Regions from separate parts of the Micromonospora sp. WMMC264 genome, predicted to be linked through region 2. Evidence: riboswitches for the same ligand, from Rfam matches in the RefSeq annotation. Region 2 holds a riboswitch; the other holds the start of a gene.
The links. A riboswitch is a leader RNA that binds a small molecule or an ion and turns the genes downstream of it on or off. The one in region 2 is predicted to bind cobalamin.
Positions count from the first base shown of each region.

Region 1: another riboswitch for cobalamin. It lies ahead of O7542_RS07915 (acyl-CoA thioesterase); the one in region 2 lies ahead of metE (5-methyltetrahydropteroyltriglutamate--homocysteine S-methyltransferase).

Region 1 covers NZ_CP114907.1:1,943,874-1,951,068, reverse strand. The annotation lists gene O7542_RS07945 (carboxyl transferase domain-containing protein) at 1-1,955, shown strand, start outside; gene O7542_RS07940 (SCO5389 family protein) at 2,097-2,489, shown strand; gene O7542_RS07935 (transcriptional repressor) at 2,536-2,937, opposite strand; gene O7542_RS07930 (copper chaperone PCu(A)C) at 3,151-3,717, shown strand; gene O7542_RS07925 (Dyp-type peroxidase) at 3,714-4,940, shown strand; gene O7542_RS07920 (copper resistance CopC family protein) at 4,974-5,579, shown strand; cobalamin riboswitch at 5,775-5,976, shown strand; gene O7542_RS07915 (acyl-CoA thioesterase) at 6,107-6,619, shown strand; gene O7542_RS07910 (LysE family translocator) at 6,623-7,195, shown strand, end outside.
Region 2 covers NZ_CP114907.1:1,522,853-1,530,047, reverse strand. The annotation lists gene O7542_RS06330 (Ig-like domain-containing protein) at 1-470, opposite strand, end outside; gene metE (5-methyltetrahydropteroyltriglutamate--homocysteine S-methyltransferase) at 591-2,840, opposite strand; cobalamin riboswitch at 2,956-3,175, opposite strand; gene O7542_RS06320 (beta-1,3-glucanase family protein) at 3,288-4,880, opposite strand; gene mgtA (magnesium-translocating P-type ATPase) at 4,983-7,195, opposite strand, start outside.

The sequences.
Region 1 (7,195 bases), 420 kb from region 2:
GGCCGTCGAAGTCGCGGTTCCCGACCAACCGGATCGTCATCTACGTGTGGCCGCCCAGCGAGCTGACCCGCGAGGAGATGGAGCTGATCGCCGGCCGGGTACGCCCCACCACGGTGGGCGCGGAGCTGGAGGAGATCCTGTTCATCGCGCGCCAGCGCGACCGCCGTACCGGCGAGCTGACCAAGGTCGGCGTGCGGATCACCTTCGACGTCACCGGGCACGCCCGGCTCGACGTGGGTGAGCCGCCGAGCGAGCCGGTCGAGCCGCTGGACGAGTACCGGCTGAAGGTGCTGCGGGCGGCCAGCCGCAACACCGTCTACCCGTACGAGCTGACCGGGCTGCTGGGCGACTTCGTCGAGCACGACCTGGACGCGGACCACCAGCTGGTGCCGGTGGACCGGCCCAAGGGCCGCAACAGCGCGGCGATCGTGGCCGGCGTGGTCACCACGCCGACGCCCCGCCACCCGCAGGGCGTGACCCGGGTGGTGCTGCTCGGCGATCCGACCAAGTCGCTGGGCGCGCTGTCCGAGCCGGAGTGCCGGCGGGTGATCGCCGCGCTGGACCTGGCGCAGCGGATGGGCGTGCCGCTGGAGTGGTACGCGCTGAGCGCCGGCGCCCGGATCTCGATGACCTCCGGCACCGAGAACATGGACTGGGTGGCCGCGGCGCTGAAGCGGATCGTCGAGTTCACCCAGGACGGCGGCGAGATCAACATCGTGGTCGCGGGCATCAACGTCGGCGCCCAGCCGTACTGGAACGCCGAGGCGACGATGCTCATGCACACCAAGGGCGTGCTGGTCATGACGCCCGACTCGGCGATGGTGCTCACCGGCAAGCAGTCGCTGGACTTCTCCGGCGGCGTGTCCGCCGAGGACAACTTCGGCATCGGCGGCTACGACCGGGTGATGGGCCCGAACGGGCAGGCGCAGTACTGGGCGCCGGACCTGCCGGGCGCGCGGGACGTGCTGATGGCGCACTACGACCACACGTACGTCGTGCCGGGCGAGCACGCGCCGCGCCGGGCCGTCACCATGGACCCGGTGGACCGGGACATCTGCGGCTACCCGCACGCGGTGGCCGGCAGCGACTTCGCCACGGTGGGCGAGATCTTCTCCGCCACCGCGAACCCGGACCGCAAGAAGCCGTTCGACATCCGTACCGTCATGCGGGCCCTCGCCGACCAGGACCATCCGGTGCTGGAGCGGTGGGCGGGCATGGCCGACGCGGAGACCGCTGTGGTGCAGGACGTGCACCTGGGCGGCATCCCGGTGTGCCTGCTCGGCATCGAGTCGCGGTCGGTGCCCCGGCACGGCTTCCCGCCCACCGACGGCCCGGACACCTACACCGCGGGCACGCTGTTCCCGCGCTCCTCGAAGAAGGCCGCGCGGGCGATCAACGCGGCCAGCGGCAACCGGCCGCTGGTCGTGCTGGCGAACCTGTCCGGCTTCGACGGCTCACCCGAGTCGATGCGCAAGCTCCAGTTGGAGTACGGCGCGGAGATCGGCCGGGCGATCGTCAACTTCCGCGGCCCGATCGTGTTCTGCGTGATCTCGCGCTATCACGGCGGCGCGTTCGTGGTCTTCTCCAAGGCGCTCAACCCGGACATGACGGTGCTGGCGATCGAGGGGTCGTTCGCCTCGGTGCTCGGTGGCGCGCCGGCCGCCGCCGTGGTGTTCGCCGGTGAGGTCGCCGCCCGCACCGCGGCCGATTCCCGGGTACGCGAGCTGGAGGGCCGGGTGGCGTCCGCCACCGGTACCGAGCGGGCCACGCTCAGCGCGGAGCTGGACGAGCTGCGCGGGTCGGTGCGGGCGGAGAAGCTGGGCGAGGTGGCCGCCGAGTTCGACCGGGTGCACAGCATCCAGCGGGCGGTCGAGGTCGGCTCGGTCGACGCGGTGATCCGCGCCGCCGAGCTGCGGCCCCGGGTCATCGAGGCGATCGAGGCGCACCTGCGCTGACACGTTCCGCGACGTCACACGGCGGACGGGCCTTCGGGTCCGTCCGCCGTTTCGCGTGCGCCGGTCCTTGACGGTCGTCCGGCGACATGGTGTGCTCAGATGGTAATGGAAACCGTGTTCGTTAGAGCTGCCGGAGGACCCATGTCGCTCACCGTTCCGCCCGCCCTGCTGCACGCCGCCGAGACCGGTCCCGTCGACGAGGAGGCGTTCGTCGCCTGTGTCCGCGACTCCCTGCCGTACGCCTGGGAGACGGTCAGCCGGGTCGCCGCCGACCTCGCCGCGACCGACGCCGAGTTCGCCGACAACGTCGTGCCGCCGCCCGGCGACGCCGAGCGCGGGCAACTGCTGCGCGCGATGGCCAGCGACGCGATCCGCGCCGGGCTGGAGCGGCACTTCGGGATCACGCTGGCGTTCCAGAACTGCCACCGGGTGGCAGCCTTCCGCCCCGGCGCGGCCGGCTCCGAGGCGTACCGCCGGTTCACCTCCAGCCGCGGCCAGTTGCTGAACCAGTCACCGGCGCTGCGCAACTGCTGACCGGCGGCCCGGCGCGGGCGGGTCACCGCCCGCCCGCGGCGGTGGCTCAGGCGGCGCAGCGGTCGCAGGTGCCGAAGATCTCCAGGGTGTGCCCGACGTCGGTGAAACCGTGCTGCGCGGCGACCTGGTCGGCCCACCGCTCCACGGCCGGGCCGGCCACCTCCACCGCACGGCCGCAGCGGCGGCAGACCAGGTGGTGGTGATGGCGGCTCTGGCTGCACCGCCGGTAGAGGTGCTCGCCGCCGGGCAGCCGCGCCGAGTCGATCTCGCCGTTGTCGACGAGCAGCTGCAACGTCCGGTAGACGGTGGTCAGACCCACCTTCGCCTGCCGCTGCACGAGCATCTGGTGCAACTGCTGCGCGCTGTGGAAGCCGTCCAGCTCCCGCAGCAGCGCCAGCACCTCGGCGCGCTGCCGGGTGTTGCGGGTCGCCCCGGTCGTCGCCGTCACCGTCCGCCTCCCTCGTCCGGGCGCCCTCTCCGGCCACGGCCGCGCCCGGCGCGCCACGTGACACCCGGAACCATTATGCCTTCCGGGCGCTCCCCGGTCCCCGGTCGCGGTGAGCCCGGGTGCATGTGACGCGACCGACTCCCCGGGCCGGAACTATCCGCGGCGCCGCCCCGACCAACGGTACGAACACCGGATCTTCGAGGGGACGACCGCATGCCCAGCACCACCAGCCGACGCTTCCCACGCACGGCGGCCCTGATCGGCGCCGCCGTCCTGGCCGCGTCCGTCGCCGCCTGCGGCTCCGCCGACGCCACGCCCACAACCGCGCCGTCGGCGTCGGCGCCCGCCTCGCCCCCGGCGAGCGCGGCAGCGGGCGTGCTGACGATCCGCGACCCGTGGGTGAAGGCCGCCGACAAGGGCATGACCGCCGCGTTCGCCACGCTCGTCAACGACGGCGACGCCGACGTCACGATCACCGGGGTGACCACCGACGTGTCCCGGGCCGAGATCCACGAGATGGCCATGACCGACGGGAAGATGGCGATGCGGCAGAAGCAGGGCGGCGTCGTGGTCGCCGCCGGAGCCCAGGCCGCGCTGGAGCCCGGTGGCGACCATCTCATGCTGATGGACCTGACCCGCCCGGTGCGCCCCGGCGACCAGCTCGACGTCACGCTCACCTTCGCCGACGGGCGCACCCAGACGTTCACCGCGGTGGCCAAGCCGTTCACCGGCGCCCAGGAGACGTACGCGCCCGGACACGGCGCGAGCCCCGCGTCATGACCGGAACCGGCGCGCCCGCGCGCCGGGTCAGCCGGCGCGGCCTGCTCACCGGCGGCGCGGCGGCCGCCGGGGGCGCGCTGGCCGGCGCGGGTGCCCTCGCCGCCCTCCGTTCCCACGGGGTACGCCCCGACGACGCCGTCCCGGTGGCCCAGGTCGGCAGCGCTGTCGAGCCGTTCCACGGCGCGCGCCAGTCCGGTGTCACCACCGAGCCCCAGGCGCACGCCGCGTTCGTCGCGTACACGCTGCGCCCGGACACGGACCGGGCCGCGCTCGGGCGGATGCTGCGACTGCTCTCCGACGACGCCGCCCGGCTCACCCAGGGTCGCCCGGCGCTGGCCGACACCGAGCCGGAACTGGGCCTGCTGCCGGCCCGGCTGACAGTCACGTTCGGCTTCGGCCCCGGGCTCTACGCCGCCGCCGGGCTCGACGACCGCCGCCCCACGTCGGTGGCCGACCTGCCGGCGTTCCGGATCGACCGGTTGCAGCCCCGCTGGTCCGGCGGCGACCTGCTGCTGCAGATCTGCGCCGACGACCCGCTCACCGTCGCGCACGCCCAACGGGTCCTGACCAAGGACAGCCGCCCGTTCGCCACCGTCCGCTGGGTGCAGCAGGGCTTCCGCCGGGCCGCCGGCGCCGAGCCCGGACGCACCCAGCGCAACCTGTTCGGCCAGCTCGACGGCACCGCCAACCCGAAGCCCGGCGTGTCGGCGGACACCGCCGTCTGGGTGACCGACGGGCCGGACTGGCTGCGCGACTCCACCACCCTGGTGGTGCGCCGGATCAGCATGAACCTGGAGACGTGGGACCTGCTCGGCCGCGCCGACCGGGAACTCGCGGTGGGCCGGCGCCTCGACACCGGCGCGCCGCTGACCGGCGAGGCGGAGCACGACGAGCCCGACTTCGCCGCGCTCGGACCGGACGGGCTCACCGTGATCCCGGACTTCTCGCACCTGACCCGGGCCCGCGTCACCGACGACCGGCAGAAGATCCTGCGCCGGCCCTACAACTACGACGGCGCGCCGACCGCCGAGGGACACGCGGACAGCGGGCTCGTCTTCGCCGCGTACCAGGCCGACATCGCCCGGCAGTTCCTGCCCATCCAGCGGCGGCTGGCCGAACGGGACCTGCTCAACGAGTGGACCACCCCGATCGGCTCCGCCGTGTTCGCCGTACCGCCCGGCTGCCCCGAGGGCGGCTGGATCGGCCAGCAACTGCTCGGCTGACCACGACGCTGACCACGACCAGGAAGGCGCGTCATGCGTACCCGTACCGTCTCCGCACTCCTCGCCGCGCTGTTCACCGCGGCGCTGCTGCTGGTCCCGGCCACGCCCGCGGCGGCGCACAACTCGCTGCAGGAGGCCACGCCGGCCCGCGACGCCCGGCTCACCACCGCGCCGACGCAGGTGACGCTGCGGTTCCTGCAACGGCTCAACCCGGCCTTCACCACCATCACGCTGCGCGACTCCACCGACCGTCAGGTGCCCGCGAGCGCGCCCGCCGTGGACGGCGCGACGGGCACGGTGACGATCGAGGAGCCGCTGGCCAACGGCACCTACACCGTCGCCTACCGCGTGGTCTCGCGCGACGGCCACCCGGTCCAGGGCTCGTACCGCTTCACCGTCGCCGACCCGGCCGCTCCCCCGGCGGCCGCCCCGTCACCGGCCACTCCCTCGCCGGCCGCCTCCGCGGACGTCTCGGCGGGCGCTGCGGCAGGCGCGGACGCGTCTCCGGCGAGTGCCGACGCCTCGACGGGCGCCGACGACGGCGGTCTGCCGGTGGGAATCCTGGTCGGCGGAGCGGTCGCCGCGGTGGCGGCAGCCGGCGTGACCGCGCTACTGCTTCGACGCCGCCGCGCCTCCTGACCCGTCGCCCGCTGACGCGGGTCCGCCCGGCTTCCTGATGAGCGGGAGAGACGTCCCGCCATGCGGACGGCGCATGCGGGGCGGCACCGGGTGTGCCGGAGCCTGCGCGCCTGTGGGACGGCCGGGGGCAGTGCGCCGAAGGGCGGAACGCGGGTCGCGGCGAGGGCGGGTCGGGGCTGGGTTAGGCTGCCGGGAGCGCTGGTTCACCCGGTCGGCGACGGCCGGGTGTCGTAAGAGGGAACCCGGTGGAAGTCCGGGACTGCCCCGCAGCGGTGAGTGGGAACGACAGCCGTCAACAGCACTGGGCCACCGGCCTGGGAAGCGACGGCCGGTAGGCGACCGGCGACCCCGGTCGGGCCCGCGAGTCCGAAGACCTGCCCGCGTCGCGCGTACCACCGGTGCGCGCTGCCGTCGACCTCGCGGGTGGGTCGGGCGGGTGACACGCCGGGCGGGAGCCGTCGGCGTGCCTCGACGTGCAACTCCCCCGTCCGGTCGGCGGTCCGCTTCTGCGAGGACGGAACCGCACCGTGACCGATGCCATCACCCTCACCGGCCGACCACCGTCGGCGTCGCACCTGACCCTGTCGCAGATCATGGACCAGCACCACACCAACCTGATGGGCACGGTGCACGGCGGCCGGATCCTCAACCTGATCGACTCGGTCGCCGGGGTGGTCGCCGCCCGCCACTCCGACGGACCGGCCGTCACCGCCGCCATCGACGAGACGGCCTTCCTGCGCGCTGTCCGCGTCGGTGACGTGGTGCACGTGGACGCCCGGATCACCTGGGCCGGCCGCAGCTCGATGGAGGTGGCCGTGAAGGTCAGCGCGGACCGCTGGGACCGCGCGGTGCCGCCGGTGGACGTGGCGACCGCGCACCTGGTGATGGTGGCCGTGGACGACGAGGGCCAGCCCCGGCCGGTGCCGCCGCTGCTGCCCGGCACCGACGGTGACCGGCGGCGCTACCGGGAGGCGCAGATCCGGCGCGAACACCGGCTGGCGCTGCGCCGGGCGCTGCTCGACGGCGCCGAGGAGGGCTGAGGCGTGCTCGGACTGTCGGCGGCCACGCTCGCGGGATACCTGGCCGCGATCGTGGTGCTCATGCTCACCTCCGGGCCGGACATGATGTTCGTGCTCGCCAACGCCACCCGGTACGGCGCGCGGGCCGGGGCGGTGGCGGCGCTCGGGGTCGCGGCCGGGGAGGCGGTGCACGTCGCCGCCGTGGTGGCCGGACTCGCCACCGTGATCGCCGCGTCCCCGGTGCTGTTCACCGCGATCCGGTGGGCCGGTGCGGCGTACCTGATCGTGCTGGGCCTGCGGGCGCTGCGCGGCACGGGCCGGCCCGGCGTCGCGGCGGACGGGGCGGACGGCGGCGGCGCCGGGCGGGCGTTCCGGCGCGGGCTGCTCACGAACCTGCTCAACCCGAAGATGATCCTGTTCAGCGTGGCGTTCCTGCCGCAGTTCGTCCGGCCCGACGCGGGCCCGGTGGCGGCACAGCTGGTGCTGCTCGGCGCGCTGTTCGTCGCGGTGCAGCTCACCGTGGACCTGGCTCTCGGCGTGGGCGCCGGGCGGTTCGCCCGCCGCTGGGGCGACAGCCGCTGGTCGCGGCGGGTCGAC
Region 2 (7,195 bases):
CTCCCCGAGGCCGGCGGCGGCGACGAGCCGGTCGGGTCGGCGCCGTCCCCGTCGCACGGCTGGCCGCTCAACACCCAGTCGGTCGGCTCGGGGTCGGCACCCTGGTAGTTGCCGCCGAACCGCACCGTCACCGAGGCGCCGGTCGGCAGCGTGGATCCCGCCGGCGGACGGAGCATGGTCATCGGATACATCTCGCCGCTGCCCAGCGTGTATCCGTCCGGCAGCCGGTCGAGGCCCATGGTGATCGTCTGACCGTTCGCCTGCCGGAACCGCAGCCACCAGTCGGTGACGGGAGCGCCCAGGTTGGTGACGGTGAGCTCGGCCCAGAAGCCGCTGGACCACTCCCGGGTGATGGTGTAGTCCACCGTGCACGCCGTCGCGGCGTAGGCCGGCCGCAGCGCCATCGTCATGGCCCCGCCGACGACGACCGCGGCTGCTGTAGCCAGCGCGAAGATCCTGCGTCGCATCATGCCCCCGTAACATCGACATACATCACTTCATGCAGCCTCGGCGCTCGGGGCACGGCCTGTCAAGGGCTGAACCGGGCCCGGGCCGGGCGGAACGGCGCGGCGTTCCGCCCGGCCGGCGGCTCAGCGTCCGCGCAGCTCGGCCGCGGCGGCGACCAGGTGCTGGAGGGACGCCTCGACCTCGGGATAGCCGCGCGTCTTGAGGCCGCAGTCGGGGTTCACCCACAGCCGCTCGGCCGGCACCGCGGCCACGGCCCGGCGCAGCGCGCCGACGACCTCGTCGTGGGACGGCACCCGGGGTGAGTGGATGTCCCAGACGCCGGGCCCCACACCCCGGCGGTATCCGATCGCGGCGAGGTCGTCGAGGACCTCCATCCGGGAGCGGGATGCCTCGATGCTCGTGACGTCGGCGTCGAGGGCGTCGATGGCCGTGATCACCTCCCCGAACTCCGAGTAGCACAGGTGGGTGTGGATCTGGGTGTCGTCGGCGACTCCGCAGGTGGCCAGGCGGAACGCCCCGACTGCCCAGTCCAGGTACGCCTTCTGGTCCGCCCTGCGCAGTGGCAGCGTCTCACGCAGCGCCGGCTCGTCGACCTGGATGACCCGGATACCGGCTGCCTCGAGATCACGGCACTCGTCGCGCAGGGCGAGCGCGACCTGGTCCGCGGTGTCTGCCAGTGGCTGGTCGCTGCGGACGAACGACCAGGCCAGGATCGTGACCGGGCCGGTGAGCATGCCCTTGACCGGCCGGTCGGTCAGCGACTGCGCGTAGGTGGACCAGTTGACGGTCATCGGCGCCCTGCGTGCCACGTCGCCGTAGATGACGGGCGGACGCACGCATCGGGAGCCGTAGGACTGGACCCAGCCGTGTTCGGTGGCGGCGAACCCGTCCAGCTGCTCGCCGAAGTACTGGACCATGTCGTTTCGTTCCGGCTCGCCGTGCACGAGCACGTCCAGGCCCAGCCGCTCCTGGAGCCGGACGACGTGCTCGACCTCGGCGCGCATCCGCTGCGTGTAGGCGGCGTCGTCGAGACGCCCGGCCCGGTGCTCGGCACGCGCGCGGCGCAGCTCGTCGGTCTGCGGGAACGATCCGATGGTCGTGGTCGGGAGGGGCGGCAGGTTCAGCCGGGCCTGCTGTGCCGCCGCACGCTCCGGGTCCGCGCCGCGCTGCCGATCCGTGGCGCGCAGCGCGGCGAGCCGACCGCGTACGGTGTCGTCGCGCCAGGCGGCAGGGGTGGGCGGCAGCGGCTCGGGCAGGGACGTGGTGCCGTTGCGCAGCGCGCGGCCGAGCCGGACGACCTCATCGACCTTCTGCCGGGCGAAGGCGAGCCGCTGACGCAGCGCCGGGTCGAGAGCGGTCTCGGCGGACAGGTCCTCCGGCACGTGCAGCAGCGAGCACGAGGTGGACACGGCGACGTGGTCGGCGAGGGCGGTGACGGCGGCACCGGCCGCCACGGCGGCCCGCAGGTCGGTACGCCAGACGTTGCGGCCGTCGACGAGGCCGGCCACGATCGTCTTGCCGCGCAGTGGTCCCGCACCGGCCAGCCGCCGCAGGTTGCCGGGCCCGGCCACCAGATCCACGCCGACCGCTTCGACCGGCGTGTCGAGCAGGGCGGGCAGCGCGTCACCGAGCTCGCCGAAATAGGTGGCGACGAAGATCGCCGGCCGCTGTTCCACCGCGCCGAGCCGGGTGTACGCCTCCCGCAGCGCGTCGATCTCGGCGGCGCTCCGGTCGGCGACGTAGGCGGGTTCGTCCAGCTGCACCCATCGCACGCCCGCCGCGGCAAGGGATCGCAGGATGCCGGCGTACACGTCGACCAGGTCGGTCAGCCGGTCGAACGGTTCGCCGCGGGCCTCGGTGGGCTTGGCCAGCAGCAGGAATGTCGCCGGCCCGACCAGCACCGGCCGGCTGTCGATTCCCAGCTCGCGGGCCTCGCGGTACTCGCGCAGCGCCTTGTCGGGATTCGGCGCGAAGGTGGTGTCGGAGCCGATCTCGGGAACCAGATAGTGGTAGTTGGTGTCGAACCACTTCGTCAGTTCGAGCGCCGGCTCGGCATCGACGCCCCGGGCCATGGCGAAATAGGTGCCGAGGTCGCCGAGGCCGAGACGGGCGAACCGGCGCGGAATCGCGCCGACGGCGACGGCCGTGTCCAGCACGTGGTCGTAGTAGGAGAACGTGTTGGACGGGATCGCGTCCAGGCGCGCGTCGCGCAGCGTCCGCCACACCTTCGCCCGTAGCGCGGCAGAGGTCGCCGCCAACTCCTCGGCGTCGATCCGGCCCGCCCAGTAGGCCTCGACGGCCCTCTTGAGTTGCCGGTTGCCCCCGATACGTGGATAGCCCAGCACGGTGCTCTGACCGAATGCGGTACTCATGGAGATCCCTTCCCTCGAAGCACACGAGGCCGATCGAGGCGGGGAGGGAAGGGGTACAGACGGCGTACCGGCTTCCGCACCGGCCGTCCCGAGCGACCGTCGGCGGCGCACACCGGACGGTGCGCGCGGTGCGGGCAGGTCTTCGGACTCGCGGGCGCGACCGGATCCACCCGGTCACCTACTGGCCGTCGCTTCCCAGACCTCACGGTCCAGTGCTTCGATGACGGCTGTCGTTCCCACTCACCGCTGCGGGGCAGTCCCGGACTCACACCGGGTTCCCTCTTACGACGCCACACCCTTCACGGGCACGGCGAACCAGCACCGTTGTCCATCGTATGGGGCGGTGAGCCGACGTGGTCGGCGCGTCCGTCCTGCGGGACGGCGAGCCGTCGCGGCGGGTGGCGGGAGCGACTCGCGGTCGGCCCCCGCCCCCCGTCGCAGGGCCGGTCAGCCCTTGCGCCACTTCTGGCCGGCCGTGCCCGTGCAGTCCCAGAGCTGGAGCCTCGCGCCGTCGTTGCCGTTCCGGTCCTTGATGTCGACGCACTTGTCGGCCTGAAGGTTGACCAGGTCCCCGGCCGAGTTCAGGGTGAACTGCTGGGCGCCGGTGCCGTTGCAGGTGTAGAGCTGCACCACCGCCCCGTTGGCGGTGGACCCGGCGTCGACGTCCATGCACTTGTTGTTCTGGCTCTTCAGCGCCGTGCCGCTGAACGTCCACTTCTGCGCGTTGGTGTTGTTGCAGTTCCACATCTGCAGCGGCGCGCGGTCGACGAAGTTGGAGCTCGGCACGTCGATGCACTTGTTGTTCCAGTTGCTGACCACGGGCACCCCGGTGGTCGGGTTGCCGCCCCCACCTCCGGTGAACGGGCTGAGGATCAGTCCGGCCGAACGGGGGTCGCCGTCGTGCACCAGTGACTCGAATCCGCCGACGTCGTCGAAGGCGAACGCGTACGCCCGGCCGTCGGTCATGTTGGCGTGGATCAGGCGGGCGTACTGGTTGGTGGGGTTGCTGCGGTAGAAGTCGGCGGCGTTCGTGCTGGGCTGGGTGTCGATGGTGCCGAGCGTGCCTCGGTTGAGGGCCGCGCAGAGCGTACGCGAGATCGGGCCGACCACCTGGTCGTTCGGCGCGGGCAGGTCGCCGTCGCATCCCCAGACGCTGGCCGAGGAGGGCCGGTTGAAGGAGGCGACCACCTGGCCGCTGCCGTTTGTGAAGGTCATGGTGTTGCCCGAGGTGCGGCCGTAGTACCGGATGGCCGGCTGGTCGGCGAAGGGCGCCACGGTCAGCGTCTTCGTGGTGTACGCGTTCCACGCGGAGGCGATGTAGGAGTCCAGATAGGTGGTGCTCAGCAGGCCGGCCCCGGCCGCCTTCCCCGGAGCCAGGACGCGCAGCACGGTCCCGTCGGAGCGGGTGTGGACGGTGTTGGCCCAGCCCGGCTGCGCCCGGATGCCGTCGATGACCGCGTTGCGTCCGTTGGCCACCACGTCGCCGGTGCGCTTGGTGACGCCGTTGGCGCCGGTCACCGTGACCGCGTGCGGGATCGCGAACATGTCGACCTGGGAGCTGTTGAGCCACAGCCCGGAGTCGTTGTAGGTGAACTCGCTCCAGTCGAAGAGGATGTCGCGGTTCGCGTCACCGGCCGCCCAGGGCGCGGGCTGCACCAGTCCGTCCGGGGTGAGGAAGAACTTCAGCTTCTGCCCGAGGGCGAAGTAGGCCCGGCCGGAGAAGCCCCGGGGGAACTGGATCGTGGTGCTGCCGCCGTTGCCGGGGCCCGGTATGGAGACGTCCGGCGCGGGCGACGGCGGGATCTGCCCGCCGCTCCACGGCACGAAGGCGCCGCCGGCGGTGACGTAGCCGAGCCGGCCGGAGGACAGCTGGACGCCGATGACGTAGAGGTAGACCGGGTCGGTGCGACCGGTGGTGTTGGTGACGGTGACGGGTAGCAACGCGGGTCCGACCGCGTGGGCGGGCGTGGCGACGACGGTGCCCGCGAGCCCGGCGAGCAGTGCGGACGCGGCGGCGAGCAGCTTTCTTCGAAGACGCATGGCGACACCTCGCTGGAGACAGGGACGGGAGAGCGCTCTCTCAGCAGGGTCTAATTGTTAATATTGTTTGTCAATAGGCGATCACCGATGGACGCGAGACCGTCACGGGCGGGGCACCCGCCGTGCGACGGTCGGGTCCGGCGGGACGACATGCTTGGCGGTCTCGTTGGCGGCGACGTTGACCAGGGTGACCGCGGCGAGGGCCGCCAGCACCACCGGCGGGAGCGCGGCGAGTCCGAGTGGCGCGGACAGTGGGCTGAAGGGCAGCGCGACGGTGACCGTGATGAGCAACAGTCCGGTGCCGGCGAGCGCGGCGGAGGGGCGGCTGCGCAGAAAACTCCGATTGGAGCGCAGCACCAGCAGCGCGATGATCTCGGTGGCGGTGAACTGGACGAACCAGGCGGCGCGGAAGACGTCGGTCGACACGTGCCACCACCAGCGCAGGGCGCCGAGTACGAGGAGGTCCACGGCGATGCTGATCGAGCCGTACACCAGCATGAACCTGCGGATGGTCCGGACGTCGACGGTACGCGGATGCTGGATCTGCTCGGCATCGGCGTAGTCGGTGGACAGGGTGGTGTAGGGGATGTCGGAGAGGAAGTTGAGCAGCAGGACCTGACGGGGCAGCAGCGGCAGGAAGGGCAGCAGGAGCGCGGCGATGCTCATGCTGACGACGTTGCCGAAGGACGCGCTGGTGTTGACCCGGATGTACTTCAAGGTGTTGGTGAACGTGCGGCGGCCGAGGCGGATGCCGTCGGCGATCACGTCGAGGTTCTTGTCGAGCAGCACGATCGCCGCGGCCTGTTTGGCGACGTCGACAGCGGTGTCGACGGAGATGCCGACGTCGGCGGCGTGCAGCGCGGGAGCATCGTTGATGCCGTCGCCGAGAAACCCGACGACGTCGCCGCGTTGGCGCAGCGCGGTCAGGATGCGTTCCTTCTGCAGCGGGTCCACCTCGGCGAACACGGTGACGTCGGCGATCCGCTCCGGCAACTGGTCGTCGGGGCAGGCGGCGAGGTCGGCGCCGACGAGCGGTTCGCCGGCTAGGTCGACGCTGGCGGCGACGTGCCGGGCGGCGTGCCGGTTGTCGCCGGTGACCAGTCGGACCGTGACGCCCATGTCAGCGAGCCGGCGGATGGCGGCGGCGGCGTCTGCGCGGGGTGGGTCCTGGAAGGCGAGCAGCCCGACCAGCGTCATCTCCCGTTCGTCGGCGACGGCGACGGCGGTGGCGCCGGGCATGGCTCGCACGGCGAGGCCCAGCACCCGGTCGCCCTGGTCGCTGAGCGCGGCGAACCGTCGCAGGACCCGCTCGCGTACCTCGTCCAGCGGTACCGTGCCCGCGGCGGTGCGTGCGGTGGCGCAGACGTCGAGCACCGCGCGTAGCGCACCCTTGGTGACCAGGATCGGCTCGTCTCCGTCGCGCACCAGCAGGGACAGGCGCTGGCGGGTGAAGTCGTAGGGCGCCTCGGCGATGCGGGTGCCCGGGTCGGCGGGTGGTTGCCCCCTCATGATCGCCGTGTCGACAGGGTTGGGAAATCCACGCTGGAGGCCGGCGTTGAGCCTCGCGAGCCGGGCCACCTCGGCGTCCGGCTCACCCTCGACCGAGAGGCAGCCGGTGAGGGTGACCGTGCCGGCGGTGAGGGTGCCGGTCTTGTCGGTCAGCAGCACGGTCATGGCGCCGAAGTCCTCGATGACCTCGAGGCGCTTGACGATGACCCGGTGCGCGGCCATCGCACGGGCGCCGGCGGAGAGGCTGACCGCGACGATCGCCGGCAGCATCTGCGGGGTCAGCCCGACGGCGAGGGCGAGCGAGAACAGCAGGGAGTCGATGACCGGGCGGTGCAGCAGCAGATTGGCGACGAAGATGCCGACCAGCAGCACCACCATGATCCGCACGAGCAGCAGTCCGAAGCGGGTCAGCCCGCGTTGGAAGCCGGTGCTGGCGGGGCGGGAGGCGACCCGGCGGGACACCGCTCCGAAGGTGCTGTCGCGGCCGGTGCGCATCACCACCGCGCGCGCGGTGCCGCTGGCCACGTGCGTACCCATCCACAGCGCGTTGCCGCGCGCGGTCAGCTCCGCGTCCGGCGGCGACGGGTCGTCCGACTTGGGTACCGGGAACGACTCGCCGGTAAGCACCGCCTGGTCGACCTGCAGACGTTCCGCCTGAACGATCCGGCAGTCCGCCGGGACGACGTCCCCGGCGCGCAGCACCACGAGGTCGCCGACGACGACCTCCTCGACCGGTACGGACACCTCACGCCCGTCGCGGATCACCTCGGTGTCCACCCGGACCCGGGCCTGCAACGCGTCGACGG